DNA from 3 places in the Bradyrhizobium sp. LeoB3 genome. Region 2 is predicted to be linked to each of the others. Evidence: predicted binding sites of a transcription regulator. Region 2 holds the regulator's gene; each other region holds the start of a gene.
The links. Region 2 encodes LexA, which represses DNA repair genes until DNA is damaged. Its sites were predicted from a motif close to TGTTCNNNNTGTGTTCNG; they were not measured.
Positions count from the first base shown of each region.

Region 1: a site for LexA is predicted at 3,025-3,042, ahead of uvrA (excinuclease ABC subunit UvrA). Genes of this name have one in related genera too.
Region 3: a site for LexA is predicted at 3,617-3,634, ahead of ruvC (crossover junction endodeoxyribonuclease RuvC). Genes of this name have one in related genera too.

Region 1 is NZ_JBVBEF010000054.1:53,673-58,916, reverse strand. Features, by position in the region: gene uvrA (excinuclease ABC subunit UvrA) at 1-2,938, opposite strand, end outside; gene ACZXDY_RS28630 (outer membrane protein) at 3,246-4,001, opposite strand; gene ACZXDY_RS28625 (single-stranded DNA-binding protein) at 4,454-4,951, shown strand.
Region 2 is NZ_JBVBEF010000003.1:25,310-30,553, forward strand. Features, by position in the region: gene ACZXDY_RS04180 (HAD-IA family hydrolase) at 110-739, shown strand; gene ACZXDY_RS04185 (molybdopterin molybdotransferase MoeA) at 749-1,960, shown strand; gene lexA (transcriptional repressor LexA) at 2,162-2,863, shown strand; gene ACZXDY_RS04195 (hypothetical protein) at 3,157-3,582, shown strand; gene ACZXDY_RS04200 (hypothetical protein) at 3,722-3,943, shown strand; gene ACZXDY_RS04205 (ComEC/Rec2 family competence protein) at 3,953-5,244, opposite strand, start outside.
Region 3 is NZ_JBVBEF010000041.1:17,885-23,128, forward strand. Features, by position in the region: gene ACZXDY_RS24385 (metallophosphoesterase) at 24-944, opposite strand; gene ruvB (Holliday junction branch migration DNA helicase RuvB) at 1,162-2,205, opposite strand; gene ruvA (Holliday junction branch migration protein RuvA) at 2,450-3,067, opposite strand; gene ruvC (crossover junction endodeoxyribonuclease RuvC) at 3,064-3,591, opposite strand; gene ACZXDY_RS24405 (YebC/PmpR family DNA-binding transcriptional regulator) at 3,775-4,521, opposite strand; gene ACZXDY_RS24410 (methyl-accepting chemotaxis protein) at 4,790-5,244, shown strand, end outside.

The DNA.
Region 1 (5,244 bases), on a different contig from region 2:
TACTGTTAGCCTTCTTCAGCACCGGCGCCAGGAATTTGCCGGTGTAGCTGCGCGGCGCTTTGGCGATGTCCTCCGGCGGACCCCAGGCGACGATTTCGCCGCCGCCGTCGCCGCCTTCGGGGCCGAGGTCGATCACCCAGTCGGCGGTCTTGATGACTTCGAGGTTGTGCTCGATGACAACGACCGTGTTGCCCTGGGCGACTAGCTCGTGCAGCACCTCCAGCAGTTTTGCCACATCGTGGAAGTGCAGGCCGGTGGTCGGCTCGTCCAGGATGTAGAGCGTGCGGCCGGTGGCGCGCTTTGATAGCTCCTTTGCCAGCTTGACGCGCTGGGCTTCACCGCCGGACAGCGTGGTCGCCTGCTGACCGACGTGGATGTAGTCGAGGCCGACGCGGTGCAGGGTCTGGAAGGTTTCGCGGACGCGCGGCACCGCCTTGAAGAAATCGGCGGCTTCTTCCACGGTCATGTCGAGCACGTCGGCGATCGACTTGCCCTTGAACAGAACCTCCAGCGTCTCGCGGTTGTAGCGCTTGCCCTTGCAGACGTCGCAGGTGACGTAGACGTCCGGCAGGAAGTGCATCTCGATCTTGATGACACCGTCGCCCTGGCAGGCCTCGCAGCGGCCGCCCTTGACGTTGAAGGAGAAGCGGCCGGGCTCGTAGCCGCGCGCCTTGGCTTCGGGCAGGCCGGCGAACCATTCGCGGATCGGCGTGAAGGCGCCGGTATATGTCGCGGGGTTCGAGCGCGGGGTGCGGCCGATCGGCGACTGGTCGATGTCGATGATCTTGTCGATATGCTCCAAGCCCTCGATGCGGTCGTGCGGCGCGGCGGCTTCGCTGGCATTGTTGAGCTTGCGCGCGATCGCCTTGTAGAGCGTGTCGATCAGGAGCGTCGACTTGCCGCCGCCAGAGACGCCGGTGATGCAGGTGAACAGCCCCAGCGGAATCTCCGCCGTGACGTTCTTCAGGTTGTTGCCGCGGGCGTTGACGACCTTGATGGTGCGGCGATGGTTTGGCGGCCGCCGGTCGGAGATCGGCACCGAAAGCTCGCCGGTGAGATATTTGCCGGTCAGCGATTTCGGATTGCGCATGATCTCGGCGGGCGTTCCCTGGGCGACGATGTGGCCGCCATGCATGCCGGCGCCCGGGCCGATGTCGAGGACGTAGTCGGCGAGGCGAATGGCGTCCTCGTCATGTTCGACCACGACCACGGTGTTGCCGAGGTCGCGCAGCCGCTTCAGCGTATCCAGGAGCCGCGCATTGTCGCGTTGGTGCAGGCCGATCGAGGGCTCGTCCAGCACATAGAGCACGCCTGTCAGCCCCGAGCCAATCTGGGACGCGAGTCGGATGCGCTGGCTTTCGCCGCCGGACAATGTGCCGGAGGAGCGGGACAGCGTGAGATAATTGAGGCCGACGTCGAGCAGGAACGTCAGTCGCTCGCGGATCTCCTTCAGGACGCGCGCGGCGATCTCGTTCTGCTGCGTGTTCAGCGCTTCCGGCACGGTCTCGAACCACTCGCCGGCGCGCTTCACCGAGAGGTCAGCGATCTCACCGATGTGCTTGCCGCCGATCTTGACGCACAGCGCTTCCGGCTTGAGGCGATAGCCGTTGCAGGCGGCGCAAGGAATGTCGGTGAAATATTTCGCCAGCTCCTCGCGCGCCCACTCGCTCTCGGTCTCGCGGTAGCGGCGGTTGATGTTGGTGATCACGCCCTCGAACGGCTTCTTGGTGTCGTAGGAGCGGACGCCGTCCTCATAGGAGAACTTGATCTCGTCGTCGCCGGAGCCGTGCAGGATGGCGTTCTGCGTCTTCTTCGCCAGGTCCTTCCACTTGGTGTCGAGCGTGAACTTGTAGTGCTTGCCGAGCGCGGTCAGCGTCTGCAGGTAATAAGGCGAGGAGGACTTGGCCCACGGCGCGATCGCGCCCTTGCGCAGGGACAGATCCTTGTCGGGAATGACGAGGTCCTCGTCGACATGCTGCTCGATGCCGAGGCCGCCGCAGGCGGGGCAGGCGCCATAGGGATTGTTGAACGAGAACAGCCGCGGCTCGATCTCGGGGATGGTGAAGCCGGAGACCGGGCAGGCGAACTTTTCCGAGAACAGGATGCGTTCCGGTCCGCTCTTGTCGTGGATCTTTGCGGTCTTCTTCTTTTCTTCCGCGGGAGCTGCCTCCGGGGCGTCGGCGAATTCGATCACCGCAAGGCCCTCGGCAAGCTTGAGCGCGGTCTCAAAGCTCTCCGCGAGACGCTGGCCGATGTCGGGGCGCACCACGATGCGGTCGACCACGACGTCGATGTCGTGCGGAAACTTCTTGTCGAGGCTCGGCGCTTCGGCGAGTTCATGGAAGGTGCCGTCGATCTTGACGCGCTGAAAACCCTTCTTGAGATATTCGGCGAGCTCTTTCCGGTACTCGCCCTTGCGGCCGCGCACGACCGGCGCCAGCAGATAGAGGCGAGTGCCCTCGGGCAAGGCGAGCACGCGATCGACCATCTGCGAGACGGTCTGGCTCTCGATCGGCAATCCCGTGGCCGGCGAATAGGGCACGCCGACGCTGGCCCAGAGCAGGCGCATGTAGTCGTAGATCTCGGTGACAGTGCCGACGGTGGAGCGCGGGTTCTTCGAGGTGGTCTTCTGCTCGATGGAGATGGCGGGCGAGAGGCCGTCGATCTGGTCGACATCAGGCTTCTGCATCATCTCCAGGAACTGGCGGGCATAGGCCGACAGCGATTCGACATAGCGCCGCTGGCCCTCGGCATAGATGGTGTCGAAGGCAAGCGAGGACTTGCCGGAGCCGGACAGGCCGGTGAAGACGACGAGCTTGTCGCGGGGAATCTCGACGTCGATGTTCTTGAGATTGTGCTCCCGCGCGCCGCGGATCGTGATGGCACGCGTTGAGGAGCCGGCGGTCGGTTGGCGCTTCGCCCTGAGCACTTCATCCATATCGGCATTTCCAGGCGCTTGTAAGCGCGCCACGTTATGGGCGCGCGTCGTCGGAAATCCCTACCACGGCGCCGATGGGGTGATGCCGGAACATAGGAAGAACGGGCGACGATTTCCAGTGCTCAGCGCGAATCATCAACGATTTGTTTCTGATCGCATTTCCTGCGTGCAGCTTTGGCAGTAGCTGGCAGCAAGAGGGCTCGCGCAAGCGGAGCTTCGCAGATGAGCGGCTCGGAACTAACGACACGCAAACAAAAAGGCCGGCACAAGGCCGGCCTTTTCTTAAGATTGATATCCGATCGCGAGATCAGTACCGCCCGATGATCGGAGCGCCGCCGAGGCCGAACTTGTAGTTCACGCGGACGGTGACGAGGTCGATGTCCTGCTTGATATTCTCGGTGGCGAAGAGGCTGCCGGCCGGGCCGGCGAAGCCATTGTTGATGAAATCGTAGGAGCGATTGCCCAGGAAGATGTGATTGTACTCGGCGCCGACCGACCAGTTCGGCGCAAAGCCGTACTCGATGCCAGCGCCAACCGAGGCTCCCCAGCGGGTGTCGTTGATGTCGTTGGTGATCGGGAAACCGGTGAAGGCGTCACGCACGCGGTAGCGATCGGCGACCACGGCCGCGCCGCCCTTGACGTAGAACAGCACATTGTTGGCAGCATAGCCGATCTGGCCGGTGATCAGGCCGAAGGCGTCGACCCTGGTCTCGTTGGTGTCGATGCCCGTCAGCAGGCTGATGTTGCTGCCCTTGAAGTCGGCCCAGTTGCCCTGGCCTTCGACGCCGAACACCCAGGTGCCCGTCTGCCAGCGATAGCCGATCTGACCACCAGCAGTGCCGCCGTCGGCGTTATGGGAGCCGTCACTGAAACCAAGGACGTCCCAGCGGTTGCGGCTCGTTCCCCAGCCGCCGTTGCCGCCGATATAGAACCCGGTCCAGTCGTAGACGACGGCGACGGGCGCCGGCGGAGCCTTGACATAAGGGCGCGCGGCAAGATCGGCAGCCGAGGCGGGCGCAGCCAGCGCAACCAAGGCAACCGTTCCAAGCAAAAACTTCTTCATCGTAGCTCTCCAGCCTTTGTTCGCTTCAATTTGGTCCCGAAGCGTTACGGTATTAAAGACGCGAGCGCCGCGCCGTCGTTTTAGGCATATACTCCGATTCAACCGGAAATACCGTCGCCGAAACGCAACACTTCGTGGCGAAGTACCGGCAACATAAGTTAATGATTTTCTTGACGTTTTATGGAACCCGAGGGTCGATTTCGGGTTCCATCCTGGCTGCACCAAATTTGGGCCACAATGTCACCACGATTACGTCAAGTTGCATGGAACAAAACTGGAACAATGGCGCGGCTGGTGCTATATGTGGATAACCGCGCAATGGACGGGGAATGGCTGCGCCCGACGGTGTCGGCGAGCGTATAGGGTCCGTCAGCAATGTAAGATGTGGTTAGCGAAGACTGAATGTGGCCGCCGTCTAACCGGCCGGCCCAGTGATTGAGTGGAGAGCGGCGATGGCGGGAAGCGTAAATAAGGTCATTCTGGTGGGCAATCTCGGCAAGGACCCGGAAATCCGGCGGACCCAGGACGGCCGTCCGATCGCCAATCTGAGCGTCGCGACCTCCGAGACCTGGCGCGACCGGGCCACCGGCGAGCGCAAGGAAAAGACCGAGTGGCACCGTGTCGTCATCTTCAATGAAGGGCTCGCCAAGGTCGCCGAGCAATATCTGAAGAAGGGCGCCAAGGTTTACGTCGAGGGCCAACTCCAGACCCGGAAATGGACCGATCAGAGCGGGGTCGAGAAATATTCGACCGAAGTGGTGCTGCAGGGCTTCAACTCCAACCTCACGATGCTGGACGGCAGGGGCGGCGGTGGCGGCAGCTTCTCCGACGACATGGGCGGCGGTGGCGGCGATTTCGGCGTCAGCGGCCCCTCGAGTTCCGCGCCACGCCGCGCCGCGCCGGCCGGCGCCCGCAACAACAACGACATGGACGACGATATCCCGTTCTAGGACTCAGGTTCACATATTTTGTAAACTACGGCGGGATTTTCGATAACCCTCAAAGGGTTACTGGAAGTCCCGCCGTTTTATTTTGTAAAGATTCCTGCGCGCAGGAGCTCAGGATTGGCGGTTTGTAAAGTTTCACCGAAAATCACCCGCAAAATCAATTTGTTGCTCTTTACAAAATCCGCATTGATATCAATTGGGTTTGGTTGTTCGAGGAAAGCTGTGGAAACAGCGGGAATAACATTCCTACGCTTTTCAGTAAGGCAAGCTCAGAAGCCCAATTGAAATCGCGGGTT
Region 2 (5,244 bases):
GTTATGGGTCCCCGCCTTCGCGGGGACGACATCGGTGTGTGTGACCCGCCTGGCTGATACAATCGAAGACATTGCCGGCCCCTCGGGATTTTCGTACACAGCCGTCGCCATGACTCAACCGTCCCTTTCCCCCGGCTCCGCCGACGTCCTGTTGTTCGACCTCGGCCGCGTCGTGCTCGATATCGATTTCGGCAAGGTGATGACCACCTGGGCCGGCCATGCCGGCTGCGAGCCCGGCGAGCTCGCCACCCGCTTTGTGATGGACGAGAGTTACAGACATCACGAGGTCGGCAAGATCGATGACGCCGCCTTCTTCGCAAGCTTGCGGCAGTCGCTCGGCATCGGCATCTCCGACGCCCAGTTCCTGGAAGGGTGGAACGCGATCTTCGCCGGCGAGATGCCGGGAATCGCCGAGCACCTGGCGCGCGCCAAGACGCGTCTGCCGCTTTATGCTTTCTCGAACACCAATCCGCCCCATATCGAGCATTTCTCGACAGCCTATTCGGACGTGCTCGGCCACTTCCGCCAGATCTTCTTCTCCTCGACGATCGGGCTACGGAAACCTGACGCGGACGCCTATGACTACGTGATAAAGGCGATCGGCGTGCCGGCCTCACGCATCGTGTTCTTCGACGATTCCGCAGAGAACATTCGCGGCGCACGGGCGATAGGTCTCACGGCCATTCACGTCACATCGCCGGATGATGTGACGAACGCGCTTGTCGCGCTCGGAATTTAGGAGTTGCCCGTGGCCCTGATGCCGGTCGCCGATGCGCTAGCCGCGGTCCTCGCCGGCGCGGAACCATTGCCGGAAGAGATGGTCGCGCTCGATGCCGCCTATCACCGCACGCTTGCCCGTGACGTCGCGGCAAAGCGTACTCAGCCGCCACTGGCGATGTCGGCGATGGATGGCTATGCGGTGCGATCCGCCGACGCCGCCGACTTGAGCGCGCGGCTGAAGGTGATCGGCGAAGTCGCCGCGGGCCGGCCGTTCGATCGGGAACTTGGTCCGCGGGAAGCGGCACGGATCTTCACCGGAGGCGTCATTCCCGCCGGCGCCGATGCGGTCGTGATCCAGGAGGACACCCGGGTCGATGGCGATCACATCACCATCACCGAGGCCGCTGTCGCCGGGCGGCATATCCGGCCCGCCGGCGTCGATTTCCGCGAGGGTGACGTGCTGCTGAGGCGCGGAAGCCGGCTGACCGACCGCGCGCTGTCGCTGGCGGCGTCAATGAACTATCCGGAACTCCCCGTGCGGCGCCGACCCAAGGTCGCCGTGCTCGCGACCGGCGACGAACTCGTGATGCCGGGCACCTCTCCGGGTCCAGGCCAGATCGTCTATTCCAACGGCTATGCGCTGCGGGCGATGGCGCGTGCGGAAGGCGCTGAAGCGATCGATCTGGGGGTCGCCGCCGACACGGTTGCCGCCACCACTGACGGCATCCGCCGCGCGCATGCCGCGGGCGCCGACATCCTCATCACCACCGGCGGCGCTTCGGTCGGCGACCATGACCTCGTCAAACCGTCGCTCGAGGCCGAGGGCGTGACCATGGCGTTCTGGAAGATCGCGATGCGGCCGGGCAAGCCGATGATGCATGGCCGGCTCGGCGCGATGCGAGTGATCGGCCTGCCCGGCAATCCGGTGTCGTCCTATGTCTGCGCCTATCTGTTCCTGGTGCCGTTGATTCGGGCCCTGCTCGGCCGCTCGGCGATTCATCACGTGACGGAAAGCGCCCTGCTCGGCCGCGATCTCGCCGCCAACGATCAGCGCGAAGATTATCTTCGTGCGCTACTCGAAGAGCGCGACGACGGCACGCTGATCGCAACGCCGGTCACCAAGCAGGACAGTTCGCTGCTTGGGAATCTCACTGCGGCGCAGGCACTTGTGATCCGTCCGCCATTCGCGCCAGCCGCAGCAAAAGGCGCGCCTTGCGACATTCTCCGATTGCCCGAATGACGTCGCGACCGACACCTGCCCGAGCATCTCTGGTCGCGTTCACCAGAAATTAAGTGGTTGCGGAACACATATCGAACATATAGTGTCCGTTCATGATTTGTTTCGAAACTCGCTGTCTACGAATGGGAGTGCGTGACTCCCGAGATCAGCTCTTCTCAAGTCTCGGATCGAACGACGCTACCAACCGGGGGAATGCTCGCGATGCTTACGCGCAAACAGTATGAACTTCTGCGTTTCATCAACGAACGGCTGAAAGAGGCCGGCGTGCCTCCTTCGTTCGACGAGATGAAGGACGCACTCGACCTGCGCTCGAAGTCCGGCATCCACCGCCTGATCACGGCGCTGGAGGAACGGGGCTTCATCCGCCGCCTGCCGAACCGCGCCCGCGCGATCGAGGTGATCAAACTGCCCGAGCTCTCCGCCGCCGGCAACGGTCGCCGCGGCTTCACGCCAAGCGTCATCGAGGGCACGCTCGGCAAGCGCACGACCAGCGCGGCCGTGGCCGAGGATGATGGCAACCGTCCCGTCGCCGTTCCCGTGATGGGCCGGATCGCGGCGGGTACGCCGATCGAGGCGCTGCAGACCCGCAGCCACACCATCAGCGTGCCGCCCGACATGCTCGGCTCCGGCGAGCACTATGCGCTCGAGGTGCGCGGCGATTCCATGGTCGAGGCCGGCATCCTCGACGGCGACATGGCGCTGATCCAGCGTAACGACACCGCCAACACCGGCGACATCGTGGTGGCGCTGATCGATGAGGAGGAAGCGACGCTGAAGCGCTTCCGTCGCCGCGGCGCGTCAATCGCGCTTGAGCCTGCCAATGCGGCCTACGAAGTCCGCATCCTGCCGCCGAACCGGGTGCGGATCCAGGGCAAGCTGATCGGGCTTTATCGCAAGTACTGAGCCGACGAGGACGCAGCAGCTCGTCTGGTACTTTGGTGGGTGCTCTGCCCTCAAGGACACTGACAAGAACGATTTAGAGTGATTAGAATAAGAGCCCCGGTAAGTTCGCCGGGGCACTCTCGGTGCAAGGAGATGTCCGGCAGCGCCTCCTATCGTGTTTGTGAACGGCTAGAGGGCGCGGGCCGTACAAATGCCAAGAACGGAGCAGAGGCTTATAAGTTATCGTCCACTCTGATAGAGGCCTGCGCCTCTTCCCAGGCACGGGTCGGCTATCTCGAATGAGGAGCAATCCGATGTGTGACTATAGCCTGCACGCCGTGGCGACGCGTCCCGCCCAAGTCGGAGAGACGCTTATCACCACCACCTTCCGCGGTACCTCGACCCGCGGCTTCGCTTCGGAAAGCGATCCGACGGTCGCAGTCTGCATGCTTCCCGGGACCGAACTCGCGTTCGCCGATAACGTCCGCTACGACAATCGCTGGATCTGGACCAAGACGACCGGCTTCCGTGTCGGCAAGTTCAACCAGATCGATGCGCATATTCGGGATCGTCATCACGACGCGATCGAATTCCCCGATGGCAGCCATGTGCTGGTGACCCAGCTCTGCGAAGGGCAGCGGGCCACCGTGCTGCAATTGCCAGTGACGCATCATGTTGCAGAGCCGGCACCGAAGGCGGTCGAGCAGCGCCCCGCGCCGAACCCGCTGTTCATCGGCTGAGAGCTTCGGGCAGCGTGCGCCGCCGGTCTCGGCCGGCGGGACGTTGCCGCGGGTGAAAAGCAAAGTATTCGAGCGGCCCCGGAGGCCATCCGGGGGCGCATGCGGTTTTTTGTTGAACTATTCGCAAGGGGCATGATCGGTGGTCACCAAGATCACATGGCAAAAAGCCGGACGGGTGGCCCAGCCCGGCCGATACATGTTCAGGTTCGGCTGGCTCACCGTCGCAGCGGAAGATCTCGCGATCTGGGAGCGATTTCCGGATGCGAGCTTCACGCTCGTGCAAGTGCCGTCGCATTCGGGCGGTCCGGACGAATTTCGGCTCGGCGCCTTCGAGCTGCCGGCCAACGCCGGTGGAGATTGACGGGAGCGCTCAGTCTTCCGGCTGCAGGTCGGACTCGGACGGGGTCGCATCGATGGCGCGCGGCGCGGGTGCCCCTTGGATCCGGATCGTGGTCTCGGGTTCGCCTTCGCCTGACACCGCAGGCGACCACGGCCGGTCGAGGCCGGCGGGCTTGACCGCATCGATGACGAAGCCGTTCCGGTTCCGCCGCAGCGCCAGCCCGCCCTGCCGCCGCAGGCGCTCGGCATCGATGACCGCCGCCGCACCGCCTTGTGGCACCGGCCGTGCGGTCACGATCAGCACCGCCCGTTCGCAATCGTCCGCGAGCGCCTCGGATCGCTGCGTGAGCGCGATGAACGCGCCGCCCGCGGCCGGGGTCACGCAGCCGCCCTCATCGCATGAGACGCCCTCCGTGAGCGACGGGTCGCTTGCAGTGCGGGCATCGGCATCCGCGGCAAGCCACTCCTTGGCGAGAAACGCGTCCTTCGCGGTCCGCATCAGGTGCAACCGCCCGTCACCGCCGCGAACGGCGACATTGCGGCCGTTGCCGGAAATCAGGATGTCGGGTTGCGGCGCCCTCACCGCCCAGACCACCGCAATGAGAAGCACCGCCGCGCCGACGAAGCGCAGCGGCGTGCGCAACAGCCCGAGCAGGATGACGCCCAGGCTCGCGGCGATCAGCGGGCCGATCCCGAACGCACTGACGTGGCCGACTGCGCCCGGCAGCGCGGCGACCCATTGCGCAACCACGATCATCCAGTCGATGCCGCTGCCCATGATCGCCCAGAACACGCCGTCGAAACCGAACGGCATCGCCAGCAAGCCGAGGAGCCCGGCCGGCATCACCAGCGCCGACACCACCGGCATCGCCGCCAGATTGGCAAGCACGCCGAAGGGCGCCACTCGATGGAAGTGAAAGGCGGCATAGGGCGTGGTCGCCGGCCCCGCTACCAGCGAGGCCAGCAGCAGCATCGCAATCTCGCGCCCGCCCCACAGCGCGATCCGCGCGGTCGCGGAATGATCGGGCGCGGCAAACAGATGCGGCATGCCAATCTGCACCAGCGCCACCAGCCCGAGGGTGGCCGCAAACGACATTTGAAAGCTCGGATGAACCAGTGCTTCCGGTGCGATCGCGAGCACGATCATGGCCGCGACGGCGAGCGTCCGGAACGTCACCGCGCGGCGGTCGACCATGACGGCGATCAGCACCACTGCCGTCATGAAGAACGATCTCTGGGTCGCGACCTCCGCTCCCGACAGCAGCAGATAGAAGGCGGCAGCGACCAGCGCCGCCGCGGCGGACCATTTCTTGATCGGAAAGC
Region 3 (5,244 bases), on a different contig from region 2:
TCCGCGCCACACGCAAGCGCGTATTACGCCACGGCCGGTCCGGGCTTGCCGAGCGTCACCAGCACGATCTCCGGGGGAACGCCGATGCGGAACGGCATGATGCTGCAGCCGAGGCCGCCGGAGACGATGACGTCGCAATTGGTGCGCAGGTGGCCGTAGGCGAGCTCGACGCCCTGCCGCGGCGGCACCGCGGGCGACCAGCCGAGCACGCGGACCTGGCCGCCATGGGTATGGCCGGACAATTGCAGCGCCACGCGTGAGGGGACGCGCAGCGCGACGTCAGGCTCGTGTGCCAGCAGGATGACCGGCGCATCGTCGGTGACTTTCGCGAGCGTCGCGCCGAGATCGTCGACGCCGATACGGCGCACGGGGCGGAAACGCCGTGCCGGCATATAAGCGAGCTGATCGCCGAGGCCGGCGAGCCAGAACGGGCGGCCGGCCTTGGTCAGGCGCTTTGCATCGTTCTCATAGACCGGAATGCCGTTGGCTTCGAGCGCACGATGGGCCACCGTCAGCCCCTGACCCTCGCGCTGCACGGTCTTGTCGTCCCAGTAATCGTGGTTACCGAGGATCGCGTGCACGCCGAGCGGCGCCTTGAGGTTCGCCAGCACCGCGGCCCATTCGCTTGCCGGAATGAAGCGGGTGACATGGCGGTGGCCGGCGACGTAGTCCCCGAGCATGACGATGATGTCGGGCTCAAGTGCGTTGGTGCGCGCGACGATCGTCTCGATGCGCTCCAGCGACATCCAGGGATCGCAGGCGTGCAGGTCCGCGATCACGGCGATCTTCAGCGGGAAATCCGCCGGCCATCGCGGTGGGGTGAGATGGTATCGCGTGACGCGGAGCCGCAGGACCGGCTCGACGCCGAAGCCATAGGCCGAGGTCGACGCCGTGAGGGCGGTGAGGCCGCCGATGGATCTGAAAAATTGACGTCGTGAGAACATGGGGACAATCGGTGATGCCCCTCGTTGATGGGGTCCGATTGGAGCGGAATTGCGGTGCGTTTGTGCAGATTGTCAGGGGGTCTGCTGCACGAGGATGTGATGAGACACGTCGCCGTAGCCCGGGTGGAGCGAACGCGTAACCCGGGACTCCTGCACCAACGTTCAAGAGCGGCCCCCGGTTACGCTGGCGCGTCACCCGGGCTACGACGATCGAAGATCAATCGTCGTCGTTGCCGAACAGGCCGAATTGCGAGGGATCGCGCGTGGGCTCGGCGAGGCCGAGGTGGCGGAAGGCATGCGAGGTGAGGAGCCGGCCACGCGGCGTGCGCTGCAGGTAGCCGCACTGGATCAGGTAGGGCTCGATGATGTCCTCGATCGCATCGCGCGGCTCCGACAGGGCGGCGGCCATCGTCTCGACCCCGACCGGGCCGCCGCCATAGTTCATCGCGATGGTGCTGAGATAGCGGCGGTCCATCGCATCTAAGCCAGCGGCATCGACCTCGAGCGCGGAAAGCGCGTGGTCGGCGATGGCGCGGTCGACCGACGTGGCGTCTGCAGCCGAAGCAAAGTCGCGCACCCGGCGCAAGAGGCGGCCGGCGATGCGCGGCGTGCCGCGGGCGCGGCGGGCGATCTCATTGGCACCGTCGGGGCTCATGCCGATGTTGAGCACGCGGGCGCCGCGGGCGACGATCTTCTCCAGCTCCTGTTCGGTGTAGAAATTCAGCCGGATCGGAATCCCAAAGCGGTCGCGCAGCGGATTGGTCAGCAGGCCGGCGCGCGTGGTGGCGCCGACGAGGGTGAATTTTGAAAGCTCGATCTTCACCGAGCGCGCGGCGGGACCCTCGCCGATGATGAGGTCGAGCTGGAAATCCTCCATCGCTGGATAGAGCACCTCCTCCACGGCGGGACTCAGGCGATGGATCTCGTCGATGAAAAGGACGTCGCGCTCTTCCAGATTGGTGAGCAGCGCGGCGAGATCGCCAGCCTTTGCAATGACCGGGCCCGAAGTGGCGCGAAAGCCGACGCCGAGTTCGCGCGCGACGATCTGCGCCAGCGTGGTTTTGCCGAGACCCGGGGGGCCGACGAACAGCACGTGATCCAGCGCCTCGCCGCGCTTGCGTGCGGCCTCGATGAAGATCGAAAGGTTCTTGCGCGCCTGCGCCTGGCCGACGAAATCGGACAGCGATTGCGGACGCAGCGCGGTGTCACCGACATCATCGGCGCGACGCTCAGGGGTGACGATGCGGGAGGGCGGGTTCATGTCGTCAATTCCGTGACGATCGTAGGGTGGGCAAAGCGCGCGTCCTTCCCTTCTCCCCTTGTGGGAGAAGGTGGCGCGCATGCAATGCGCGACGGATGAGGGGTTGTCGCGGCGGGCAAGCTGCTCGCGGAAAGAAACCCCTCACCCAATCGTGTTCGTTGCCGATTCCGGTGCTGCCCTCTCCCACAAGGGGAGAGGGCACAGTAACAGGCAGTGCGAAGGCATAGTCCCGTAGGGTGAGCCATCACTTCGCCAGTTCCTTCAGGCCCAGCCGGATCAACTGCGCGGTTTCAGCCTGCTCGCCTGCGCTGCGCGAGGCGGCGGCGATGGCGGCGGCGGCTTGCGGCTGGCCATAGCCGAGATTGACCAATGCGGAGATCGCGTCCGTCACCGGCCGCGGCGCGCGCTCGTTGTCGATGGCGCCGGCGAGATGGACCACGGCGGGATCGACATTGGCAAAGGCGGGCGCCTTGTCCTTCAGCTCGCTGACGATGCGCTCGGCGACCTTCGGCCCGACGCCGGGCGTGCGCGCCACCGCGGCCTTGTCACGCAGCGCGATCGCGTTCGCGAGGTCGGAAGGCGGCAGCGTGCCGAGCACGGCGAGCGCGACCTTGGCGCCGACGCCCTGCACGGTCTGCAACAGGCGAAACCATTCGCGCTCGTTGTCGGTGCGGAAGCCGAACAGCTTGATCTGGTCCTCGCGCACATAGGTCTCGATCGAGAGCACCGCGGCCTCGCCCGGCGAGGGCAGCGCCTGCAGCGTGCGCGCGGAGCAATGCACCTGATAGCCGACGCCGCCGACATCGAGGATCACGTAATCCTCGCCATAGGAGTCGATGAGGCCTTTCAATTTGCCGATCATAGGCTGGCTACTCTCAGCCGCAATGCGGTGCTTTGGCGGTGATGGGCGTGCGTGATCGCGACCGCGAGTGCATCGGCGGCGTCGGGCGATTGCGGCTCGGCCTTGGGCAGCAGGATCTTCAGCATCACGGCGATCTGGTTCTTCTCGGCGTGTCCGGCGCCGACGACGGTTTTCTTGACCTGGTTCGGCGCATATTCGGCAACCTCGATGCCGAACATTGCAGGCGCCAGCATGGCGACGCCGCGGGCCTGACCGAGTTTCAGCGTCGCAACACCGTCCTTGTTGACAAACGTCTGCTCGACCGCGGCTTCCGCCGGTTTGAAATCGCCGAGCACGGCGGCCAGCCCCTCATGGATCGCGAGCAGCCGGCCCGACAGCGGCAGCCGTTCCGACGGCTCGATCGAGCCGCAGCCAATGAACACCAGCCGATTGCCCTCGACCTCGATCACGCCCCAGCCGGTGCGGCGGAGGCCCGGGTCGATGCCGAGAATGCGGGCGGGTTTGCGAATCGGCTGGACTGTCATGGGGTAGTGATAACCGCTGCGTTTCGAGAACGAAACACAAACGGGGAGGTCATGCACGGGGAAAGCGGTGCACCCACCTCGTCATGCCCGGGCTTGTCCCGGGCATCCACGTCCTTCAGCACGAGTGGATACGCGTGGATGGCCGGGACAAGCCCGGCCATGACGGTATCACGAGAGATGGGCTTACCCGCCCATCTTCGCGATCAGCGCGTCCGAGATCTCGAAATTGGCGAACACGTTCTGGACGTCGTCGTGGTCGTTGAGCAGATCCATCAGCTTGAGCAGCTTCTCGCCGGTCTCGTCATCGACGGCGACGGTGTTTTGTGGCTTCCAGGTCAGCGACGCCTTGCGCGGCTCGCCGAATTTCGCTTCCAGCGCCTTCGCGACCTCGCGGTAGGATTCCGGGGAGGCGTAGATCTCGTGGCCGCTTTCGCTCGACACGACGTCGTCGGCGCCGGCCTCGATCGCCGCATCCAGCATCGCATCGTCGGAGGCGGCCTTGTGGTCATATTCGATGATGCCGACCCGGTCGAACATGAAGGCGACCGAGCCGGTTTCGCCGAGATTGCCGCCGGACTTGGTGAAGTAGGAGCGGATGTCGGAGGCGGCGCGGTTGCGGTTGTCGGTCAGGGCCTCGACGATCACGGCGACGCCGCCGGGGCCATAGCCCTCGTAGCGGATCTCGTCATAGTTCTCGCCCTCATTACCGGCGGCCTTCTTGATGGCGCGCTCGATATTGTCCTTCGGCATGTTTTCCGCCCGCGCGGCAACGATCGCGGCGCGCAGCCGGGGGTTCATGGCGGGGTCGGGGGTGCCGAGCTTGGCCGCGACCGTGATTTCGCGGGCCAGCTTGCCGAACAGCTTCGACTTCTGGGCATCCTGCCGGCCCTTGCGGTGCATGATGTTCTTGAATTGGGAATGGCCGGCCATGCGAGGTCCCTTGGGAATCGTCTTTCAAAAAGGGGGTGAGGCGCGGCGTTATAGGCCTCCGACAGGCCAAAATCAAAGACTTGCGGCGTGATCTGGCATGCCGGCCGTGCCGCCTTCCGGAAAATCAGGCAGCCGTTAACCACGATTTCACCTACGGATGGGAGAATCGGACAGTCCATTTCAACTTGCAAGAGAACCCCCATGGCGGCGTTCGGTTTGTTTCGCAAGCGAGATCCGGAACCCGTGGCAGCAGCCGTCGAGCCGAAGGTTGCGACCGCAGCGGCGGCGCCGGCTGATAACCCCCTCCCCCGATACCAGTTCGGCGCAGGAGATCCTGGAACTGCTCGAACTCGAGCTCGGCGGCATGATCCGGCAACTCGAGCGTGCCGCCCAATCCGTGGCCGGCGGGGCCGAGGCAACCGCGGCGACGCTTGCGACCATCCGCGAGCGCACGGATGCGCTGACCGGCCGCACCAATGCGGCGCAGACTACGGCCGAGACCTTCTCGCAGGCGGCCGACAAGTTCACCGATTCGGCGCAGGGGATCGGCGCGCAGGTGCGCGACGCCGGCCGGCTCGCCGACGAAGCGGGCGCCGCGGCGCGCGAGGCCCGCGCCAATGTCGACCGCCTGCGCGAATCCTCCGCCGCGATCGGCAACGTCGTCAACCTGATCGCGCAGATCGCGCGGCAGACCACCCTGCTCGCCCTCAACTCGACCATCGA